DNA from 3 places in the Flexivirga sp. G2 genome. Region 2 is predicted to be linked to each of the others. Evidence: predicted binding sites of a transcription regulator. Region 2 holds the regulator's gene; each other region holds the start of a gene.
What was found. Region 2 encodes LexA, which represses DNA repair genes until DNA is damaged. Its sites were predicted from a motif close to TCGAACANNTGTTCGA; they were not measured.
Positions count from the first base shown of each region.

Region 1: the regulator LexA is predicted to act here: its motif matches at 2,065-2,080, upstream of ACZ50J_RS13440 (HNH endonuclease signature motif containing protein).
Region 3: the regulator LexA is predicted to act here: its motif matches at 1,937-1,952, upstream of ACZ50J_RS19455 (HNH endonuclease signature motif containing protein).

Region 1 covers NZ_AP039675.1:2,768,977-2,772,249, reverse strand. The annotation lists gene ACZ50J_RS13445 (GNAT family N-acetyltransferase) at 1-447, opposite strand, end outside; gene ACZ50J_RS13440 (HNH endonuclease signature motif containing protein) at 609-1,985, opposite strand; gene ACZ50J_RS13435 (class I SAM-dependent methyltransferase) at 2,304-3,164, shown strand; gene ACZ50J_RS13430 (hypothetical protein) at 3,200-3,273, shown strand, end outside.
Region 2 covers NZ_AP039675.1:1,506,721-1,509,993, forward strand. The annotation lists gene ACZ50J_RS07320 (LysR family transcriptional regulator) at 1-236, opposite strand, end outside; gene ACZ50J_RS07325 (NAD-dependent protein deacetylase) at 380-1,234, shown strand; gene lexA (transcriptional repressor LexA) at 1,235-1,951, opposite strand; gene ACZ50J_RS07335 (LysM peptidoglycan-binding domain-containing protein) at 2,236-2,637, shown strand; gene nrdR (transcriptional regulator NrdR) at 2,909-3,273, shown strand, end outside.
Region 3 covers NZ_AP039675.1:4,026,067-4,029,339, forward strand. The annotation lists gene ACZ50J_RS19440 (sigma-70 family RNA polymerase sigma factor) at 1-178, opposite strand, end outside; gene ACZ50J_RS19445 (VOC family protein) at 240-620, shown strand; gene ACZ50J_RS19450 (GNAT family N-acetyltransferase) at 760-1,770, opposite strand; gene ACZ50J_RS19455 (HNH endonuclease signature motif containing protein) at 2,031-3,273, shown strand, end outside.

The DNA.
Region 1 (3,273 bases), 1.3 Mb from region 2:
GACACCGCGCCCATCAGGCAGATAGCCCCGGCGTACGTACAGTCGCTGAGCTGCGCCGTAGTCGGCATAGAGGCCAACGCCTAGCCCGACGACTGCACTTCGCTCGCCGGCAGCACTCTCGACGGTGTCGAGTAGCGCGCTGCCAACACCGTGGCCACGGAAGGGCGGCAAAACGTTTAGGTCTGCGACCTCCGGGATGCCGGCGGCCTTGAAGGGCTGATACGGAGACTCCCACAGCAGCGTGCAATAGCCGGCTACCGCATCTTCGACCTCTGCGACGTAACACGCGCGCACACCGCGTCGTTGCTCATCGAGGTAGCTCTCAAAGGTCTCAACCGGCTTGTGCCACCCGTGCCGCGCGAAACTCTCGGTCAGGCGGGCCACGTCGGTCTGCACGAAAGATCCGATCTGGACGGCCCCAGCACCTGTGAAGGTTCCATCGGTCATTTTTGAACTGTTGCAGACTTCCGGTGCCGTTGCACGCCGATTTCTCCCGCCAGGAGGTCGACGCCACGCTCCGTCCCGATGGCCGATCCTCTTACGGGGCAAGGCGATTCACGGCGTGGTCGGATCTGGTTGCAGACCGGGGATGTTTGTCCGGCGGGGGATCAGCCGGCCGCGAGTTGGTGGCCGGGCATCCGGCCGGGTGTGAGGTCCCAGCTGAGGCCGTCGGGTCGTACATCTGCGGTGAAGCCCTGTCGGTGGACGGCCTGGTGATGTCGCCCGCACAGGAGTGCGGAATTGGCAAGGGAGGTTTCGCCGCCCGCCCACCAAGGGCGGATGTGGTGGACTTCGCAGAAACCGGGCGGCCGGTCACAGCCGGGGAAGGAACAGCCTTGGTCGCGCAGGATGGTCGCGGCTCGGATGGCTTTGGTGGCAAGGCGTTCTCGACGCCCGACATCCAGTGGTTGGCTCGGTCCGCCGAGGACGACAGGGATCAGGTCCGCGGTGCAGGCGAACCGGCGGGCGGCACCCGCATCGACCATGTCACCGGTCGTGGTGGTCGCTCCGTGGCCGTTCAGCAAAGACTCGAGTCCCATGGTGAGCAGCACCGTTGCGGCACCCGCTTGGACACTGTCCCCGGCCGCGACCCGGGCGCCGGCACCGACCAGGTCCATGAGTGCGTCGACCCTGCGTTTGCCGGGTGAACGTTCATCACGTACCGAGCCATCGACGAGGACGCCCGGGGCCCCGAGACGCTCGTCCCTCGCTCCTCGGCCACCTTTTCCAGGACCGGAGGGCTTGTCTGTCGGGTCAGTGGGTTTCGCCGGACGCGGTGCGGACTTCGCGGTGATCGCTTCCCTGAGGATCGCTGCGTTCACTGGCGACAGCTCGGCAACGAGCCGGGTCATGCCGGTCGGGGTGGTGGACCAGGACAGGGTTTCGGTGCGTTCGAGCTTCTCGTCGTCCGTCGAGTGTTGGTCCGGGTCGAAGCGGTCGATGATCTGCCGGGTGAGCTTGGTCAGGCCGTCGGTGCCGAGGGCGGGGTCGAGTTGCAGGAACCACCCCAGCACCTCACTCCGGTCCGCCGTCGGGATGACGGGTGCGACCTTGTCCGCCTGCGTGAGTGCGGTCCGGGCGGACTCGATCGAACACGCGCCGTCTCGTAATGCCTGGGTGATGACCAGGTTCTTGCGGTGCTGGCACGCATCGGCCACGGCCGCCATCGCCCGCACGGTCTTCGGCTCCACAGGTGTCTGCGTTGTGTGCTGCGACATCCACTGTGCCGTCGTCGCCGCGTACGACGTGTCCACCGTGCCGCGATCGACCGCATCGGCCGTCACGAGGGTGGCGACCTGCGCGGACCGCCCCTGCAACGCCAGCAACACGGTCAGCAACGCGCTCTCCTGCTCGTCACCGAGCTGATGCACCGCCTCGGGCACTTCGTCCAACACCCGCACGGCGGATTGCAAGATCGCCAGCGCTTCCGGTCCACGACCCGGCTCCACCCGGACGCCAGGGACCACCACATGATCAATGCTCATAGCGTGAATCCCCTTCCCCTGATTGCGTTTTCGCCTACATGCAGTTTACCGGAGGGGACTGACAACGACTAGTGCTGCATCGAACATATTTCGGGGAATTGGTTAGTAAAGGCCACGATCCTGGTTCGGCCTCGAGACGCTCGTTCCTCGCTCCTCGGCCACCTCACGTTTCGTGCCTCGCTCCTCGGCCACCTCACGTTTCGTGCCTCGCTCCTCGGCCACCTCACGTCCGTTCCTCGGTCGACGGCTGCCGTGGCCACGGCCGTGGCGCTAAGAAAACTGAGCGACGCATCCAGCAAGAGTGATTAGCCTGCCCAGGTGATCCAGGGGGAACCGAGCCGCACCGCGTGGTCGGCGGCGATGCATCGCGCAGCTCACCAGATCGTCGAGGGCGCAAGCGTTTTCGACGACCCGATGGCGATCCCGATGACCGGCTGGGACGTGCAGCGCATTGCCGACGACGTCGTGGAACATCCGGAACGGCGAGGCATGCGGTTCTTCATCGCGGCACGGCACCAGTTCGCGCGCGAGGTCGTCGCCGCAGCCGCGGAGCGGCACGGCGGGCCGGTCCAGGTGGTGGTGCTCGGCGCCGGACTGGATACGACCGCCTATCGCGATGGTGTCGAATCGTCGCAGGTGGCAAGGGTTTTCGAGGTAGATCACCCGGACACCGGATCCTGGAAGCGCGATCACCTGCACCGTGAGGGCATCGCACCCACCGTCCCCGTCACGTATGTCGGTGTCGATTTCGAGACACAGTCCTCCCGCGACGCGCTGCACGCTGCCGGCCTCGACCCGGAGTCTCCCGTCGTGGTGGTGTGGCTCGGGGTGCTCGTCTACCTGACCCGTCCGGCGATCGAGCGGACCGTGGCCGACCTGGCGGGTCTGGCGCGCACCGGGGTCGACCTGGTCTTCGACTACCCGGAGCCGACCGACCGGTTGTCGGGACGAGCTGCCCGGTCGCGCGCCACCAGCGCTGCGCGGGTTGCCGCGATCGGTGAGCCGTGGCTGTCGTCATACCGCCCGCAGGAGATTGCGGACATGCTGAGCGAGCGCGGTTTCGGCGTCGCCGAGGATCTGACGACCGCCGACTGGATCGAGCGGTTCCTCGGCGTCGTCGCGCCGGCCACCGGCTCGGGCGCGCACCTGCTGCACGCGTCGACGACGGCCTCTCACTGAGACGTGTCGTCCCCTGATCGGCATACGATCGCGGAGTGGACGACCAGCCGCAGCACTCGACGAGTGATCTCGTCTGGCACTACACGGACGCGGCCGGCCTACTGTCGAT
Region 2 (3,273 bases):
GCCGCGTCGAGCGCGGCGAGCACCGGGTTGGCGTGCCGGGCCAGGACCTGCCCGGCCTCGGTGAGACGTACGCTGCGACCCAGGCGCTCGACGAGGACCGTGCCGGTGCGGTCCTCGAGTCGCCGAACCATCTGCGAGATGGCCGGCTGGGAGTAGCCCAACGAGCTCGCCGCAGCCGTGAAACTGCCGTGATCACTGATGGCTTTGATGACCCTGAGTCCAGCTGCGTCGATCATCCTCCGATAATAACATTTCGTTATTATTGATGACTACTTGTTCGATATCGCTAATCAACATTTCGGCGGCAATCCAGCACCGCCGTGTCGGGTCCGAGGGCAGGACCGTTCCGACTCGTTGCGTGTGAGACCTTGACGGTGTGGTGACTACGGATCCGGCGGCGCTGACCGACCTGGTGAGTCGTGGGGGAGTCCTCGCCCTGACGGGTGCCGGGCTCTCGACCGAATCCGGAATCCCCGACTACCGCGGAGCGGACGGTCGGCGCCGGTTCCACCCGATGACGGCGCAGCAGTTGTTGGCCGATCCCGCAGCGCGCCAACGGTATTGGGCCCGTTCGTATGTCGGCTGGCCGCGCTTCGCTGCCGCCCGACCCAACTCCGGGCATACGGCGGTCGCCGCATTGCAGCAGGCCGGGTTGATCGGCCCGATCATCACTCAGAACGTCGACGGCCTGCATCAGGCCGCCGGTGCCGACCGGGTGGCCGAACTACACGGCAGCCTGACCCACGTCGTGTGCATGCAGTGCGGCGAGCACTATGCACGCTCGATGGTCGACGAATGGCTCCAGCTGGCCAACCCCGACTTCGACCGGTCTGCCGACGGACCGCTGCGGCCGGACGGCGATGTGGCGATCGCCGAATCCCTGATCAGCGAGTTCCGGGTGGTGCACTGCATCATCTGCGGTTCCGACCGGTTGAAGCCGGACGTGGTGATGTTCGGGGAGTCCGTGCCGAAGGAACTCGTCGCGCAGTGCTTCACCCGGGTGGAGGCCGCTCGCGCGATCCTCGTTCTCGGATCCTCGCTCGCGGTCATGTCCGGCTACCGCTTCGTCCGTCGCGCCGTACGGGAAGGGATCCCGGTCGCGGTGATCACTCACGGATGGACGCGTGCGACCGACGAGGAGGTATCGGTGCGCATCGACGCGCCACTCGGAGCAACCCTGACGGCGCTGGTGGAGACGCTCGGCGGAGTGCAGCGGGGAGACGTCGCGGGGTGATCAGACGCGGCGCAGCACGGCGGTGACCTTGCCGAGGATCGTCGCGTCGTCACCGTCGATCGGGTCGTAGGCGTCGTTGTGCGGCAGCAGCCAGACCTTGCCGCGTGCCCGCTTGAACGTCTTCACGGTCGCCTCGTTGTCCAGCATGGCCGCGACGATGTCGCCGTTGGTCGCCGTCGGCTGCTGGCGGACTACGACCCAGTCGCCGTCGCAGATGGCGGCATCGACCATCGAGTCGCCGACCACCTTGAGCAGGAAGAGGTCGCCCTCGCCGACGATCTGCTTCGGCAGCGGGAACACGTCCTCGACCACCTGCTCGGCCAGAATCGGGCCTCCGGCGGCGATGCGCCCGACGACCGGAATGTATGACGCCTCCGGCCGTTCGTCACCCAATCCGGTCTCGTCGACGCTGGACTCCGACGCGCCGCGCACGCTCGAGCCACCGCGGTAACCACGGGTGTCGGTGGCGTCCGGATCGATGACCTCCATGGCGCGCGGACGGTTGGGGTCACGCCGCAGATAACCCTTGCGCTCCAGCATCGTCAGCTGGTGCGCCACAGAGCTCGGACTGGTCAGGCCGACGGCATCCCCGATCTCCCGCAAGCTCGGTGGATAACCGCGCCGATCAACGGAATTGCGGATCACCTGCAGCACTTTCCGCTGCCTGGTGGTGAGGCTCTCACCGGCGCGGTCGGGAAGTTCGTGCACCTGTGCCATCGCTGTCATCTCCTCGTCGGCGAACGGTTCGCTCGAAGCGGCCGGCGAGCGTGCTGCGCGGACCGGAATCCGAACGGTTGTCGGTGGTCGGTGCTTGCCTTGGCTTCGTGAAAACAGCGTATGGGTTTCGGACACAGTTTCCAAACATCTGTACGACGCGTGTCTCGACGACATCGAACGTTCGTGCTATACATCCGACAGGTGTGCGATCGCACGCGTGTTCGGATGGCGCTGGTCGTCCGGGCGGTGTGCACCGGTTCGCGACGGAGATTCAGGAGGAAGAGATGAGTGCAGTTGCGCAGTGGGACGGGGCGGTTCGGCCGGGGCAGGCCCGCAGGCACCTGCGGGCGGTTCCGACAGGGCCGTCGGCACACGGTGGTGGGTCGGGCGTCGGGGTGCGGGTCGAGCCGACCGGGCTGCGACTGACGGCTCGCGGTCGCCGGCTGCTCGGCATTGTGGTCGCCGTCGTGTTGGTGATCGGGGGAGGAGCAGCGGCGCGCGCGTGGGCCGCGACCCCGGGTGACGCGGGCCGCTCGGTGACGGTCCGTCAGGGCGAGACCCTGTCGGGGGTCGCCCACCGCGCCTACCCGTCGATGCCCATCTCGAACGCCGTGACGAAGGTTGCGCTGGCCAACGATCTCAACGGGCTCCAGGTCGTCGCCGGGCAGCAGTTGAAGCTGCCCTGATCGACGCTCCGACACGCGGTGTTCCGGGCTGCTGACCAGCGGTTTTCCAGGTGCGGACGACGGGTCTTGCGATTGGGCGGGGATCGGCCTAACATCCCTATATCTAGTAGTTACACGGATGGGATTCGTCCACATCTAGTCCACATGCAGAGCCCGGTCGTCCCCAACTCGTCCACCACTTACCCACAACTTCGTCCACAGGTGACGACGTTCCGGGTCGGTGGCAGAGGACGCGGGGTCGGACGCCGGATCGAGCGGAGAGGAGTCGTTCGTGCATTGCCCGTTCTGCCGTCACGACGACAGTCGCGTCGTCGACAGCCGCACGAGTGAGGACGGCACCTGCATCAAGCGACGCAGGCAGTGCCCGAGTTGCGGTAAGCGCTTCTCGACCATGGAGACCGCCAGCCTCACCGTGGTGAAACGGTCCGGTGCCAGCGAGCCCTTCAGCCGGCAGAAGGTGTTGCTGGGCGTGCGCAAGGCATGCCAGGGCCGGCCGGTGAGCGAGGACGATCTCGCACTGCTCGCACAGGAGGTCGAGGAGTCGATCCGTGCACAGGGCGCGGCGGAGATCGACGCCCACGACGTCGGACTCGCGATCCTGGGTCCGCTGCGCAACCTCGACGAGGTCGCCTATCT
Region 3 (3,273 bases), 2.0 Mb from region 2:
GGGTCGTGACGGTGGTCAACCAACCAGGAAGGTTGTCGATGCGGGATTCGTTGCGCGACAACCGGATCCAGGCATTCTGGACGGCGTCTTCTGCTTCGGCGTGGTCGCCGAGCAACCGCTCGGCGATGCGCACCAGCCGAGGCCGCTCGGCGACGAACACGCTGGTCTGCTCATCCATGGACCAAGTCCACCACAGTCCACCGGTTGCGTGTGGTCACACTTGCCGATCCTCGATCGTCATGGAAGTGACGCGCATCGAGCACGTCACCACCGAACCTCGAAAGGCTCCCATCATGGGCAACTTCCAGACCGTCCTCCTGCCGACGAACGACCTGGCCGCCTCCCGCGACCTCTACATCAAGCTGCTGGGCGTGCAGCCGAACGCCGACTCCGACTACTACGTCGGTTTCGACGTGGACGGCCAGCAGATCGGCCTGGTCCCCGGCAGCACCGATGTCCAGCCGCACCTGCACGTCGACGACCTCGAGGTCTCGCTGCAGATCATCACCGACGCCGGTGGCACCGTCGTCGACGGCCCGCGTGCCGTTGGCGGCACGCGTCGGGTGGCTGTCGTCCGCGATGCGTATGGCGCACAGTTCGGCCTCACCCACGACGCCTGAGAGATCTGGGCGACAGGCAATGACGCGGCGACCGAACGACGAGCGGACGCCCGCGAGACGACGACCAAGGTGCTTGGCGCAACGGAGCGAGCCCTCGAGCCGGTTGCTCCAACCACCTTGCGAGGAGTCGAGCAAACAACTACGTCAGGTCGCGGTGCCAGCTCTCCGTCTTGTATGACGTGACCCACCCCATGGACGAGTAGAGGCCGTCGGCGCCCGTCGGTGAGTCGGCATCCACTTCCAGCCCCACCCGATTGCTCCCGGTGTCCAGTGCATCGCGGATCACGGTGTGCAGCAACGCTTTTGCGACACCCCTGCCCCGTGATCGGCGATGCACGCCGATGTAGTCGATGTAGCTGCCCGGTGCACCGGAATCGTCCGGCGGAAGGACGGCCCCGACCACGGCACCACCGGGCAGCAGCGCCCGGTCGGTCTCGACCTCCGCCAACCACCAGTGGTCCCAACGGTGTCCGGGATCCTCGCGCAGCCGCTGCACGAACTCCGGGAAGCTCTCCCGGTAGGAATTGAAGTGGTCGGCGAACGACTCCTCCAGGACCAGGTGCACCGCCTGCAGGTCGGCGGCCACCGGCGTGCCGTCGTCGTGCAACCCGATGGGCCGCACGGTCACTCCCTCGCGCGGGGCGGGGAGGTCTGCGTCCGCCGCGGTCACCGGCCGCTTCATCTGCAGCCAGGTGCGGGCCAGCCCGAATCCTGCGGCAGTGAGCCAGCGCTGCTGGCGCTCGTCCCCGGCATACGCACCGGAATCCAGCTGCGTGACGCTCAAGCCGCGCACCCGCATCATCGTGCTGGCCTCGGCGCTCGCCCACGCGAAGAGGCTCGCCGCGAGCTCGTCGGAGACTCCGGGACGCGCGGTGATCTCGACGACCGTCCGTCCCGCTGCGCGATCGTGCACGACCGCCCATGCCGCGGCTGCACCCTCGGCATCACGCACGACGACCTGCCGGCGAGTCCAGGATCCGACGCCGGCGACGTTGGACGCGACCATGTCGGGGTCGACCGAGCTGCTGCCGTGTGCCGCGACCTGGTGTGCGGCGAGCAACTCGATCAGGTCCGGGACGTCGGAGGTGTCGGGTGTGCTGGCCACGAAACCGTTCGGGACCTCTGGCATCGGCAGGATCTGTTCGCTCACGGCATACAGTCAAGCGCACTCCGAGGGCTCCGTCGCGCACCCGCTTCCGAAGGCCCACCGCACAGCGAGGAGAGCCTCAGCAACAGCCGACTCAGCAAGGGATTCCAAGCGCGGTCGGAAGGTGCCCGCACCGCCCGCTCCCTGGGGGTCGATCGGCGCACAGAAATACGAAATATGTTCGATAAAGTACTAGCCATTCAATGACCCTCCGGGTATTCTGTAGATAGCGAAAATGCTTACAGGGGAAGGGGGTTCACGTTATGGCCATCACTGATTCGCAGACGCCTGGCTCCCTGACCGTCGAGCCTGGTCGCGGGCCGGAGGTGCTCGCCGCCTTGCGGGCCGCAGCCGAGATGCTGGACGAGGTCCCGGGTGCGATGCATCAACTCGGTGGTGCCGAGGAGGACGAGTTGCTGTCGGTCCTGCTTCGGCTGCACGGCCGGACGGCGCAAGTCACGACCGTCGTCGCTGCGGATGCGGTGAAACGTGGGGTGTTGATCGAGTCGAACGCGGCCAACACCAGCCAATGGTTGGCCGGACATCTCGCGAGTGGAGTGCCGGTCGAACCGCGGACGGTCCGGACGATGGCCTCGGTGGCGGACGCGTGCCAGGTGCGTAAGAACGCCGTCATCGCTGCCGCGCTGCGAGGCGGGGCCTGTTCGGTGGAATCCGCCAAGACCGCGTTGACACAGGCGGACAAGGTCGCACCCGTCATACCGACCGCCGATCGTGACGAAATCCTTGGTTGGTTCCTGCAGATCGACCCGGCCCTCGGCGCCGCCGGACTCACCCAGTTGACGCGTCGGATCATCGCCCGATTCGCCCCGGACAAGCTGTCCAAGGACGACGAGAAACTTGAAGGCACCGAGTCGCTGACCTGGTCCACCACACCCACCGGAATGACCCGCCTGGTCGCAGAACTCTCGCCGGCGAACGCCGCAATCCTCACAGAGGCCATCAGCGCCAAGTCTTCGCCCCGACCCGCGAAAACTGCTGATACGGCTGAAGATTCCGAGATTGCGAAGGCTGGCCGAGGAACGCGGAACGAGCGTCTCGACGTCCCGGCCGGCGGCGACTACGGCTCTCACACAGCCTTCGGCCATGGCACCGGCGAGTCAGTGCGGGATGAACGCTCACCGGGCAAACGCCGGTTGGACGCGTTGATGGAGTTGCTCGGTGCTGGTGCCCGGGCAGCGGTCGGCGATGGCGTCCAAGCCGGCGCCGCTACCGTCCTACTGACCATGAGCCTGGAGGAACTACTGGCCGGTCGCGGAGCGACGTCCGCCACCGGCGACGTGGTCGACGCGGGCGCCGCCCGCCGGTTCGCGTGCACCGCCGACCTGATCCCCGTGGTCCTTGGCGGACCCAGCCAACCACTCGACGTCGGACGACGAGAACGCCTGGCAACCAAAACAATCCGAGCCGCGGCAATCCTCCGAGACCGCGGATGCACGTTCCCCGGGTGTGATCGACCACCCGGCTTCTGCGAAACCCACCACATCC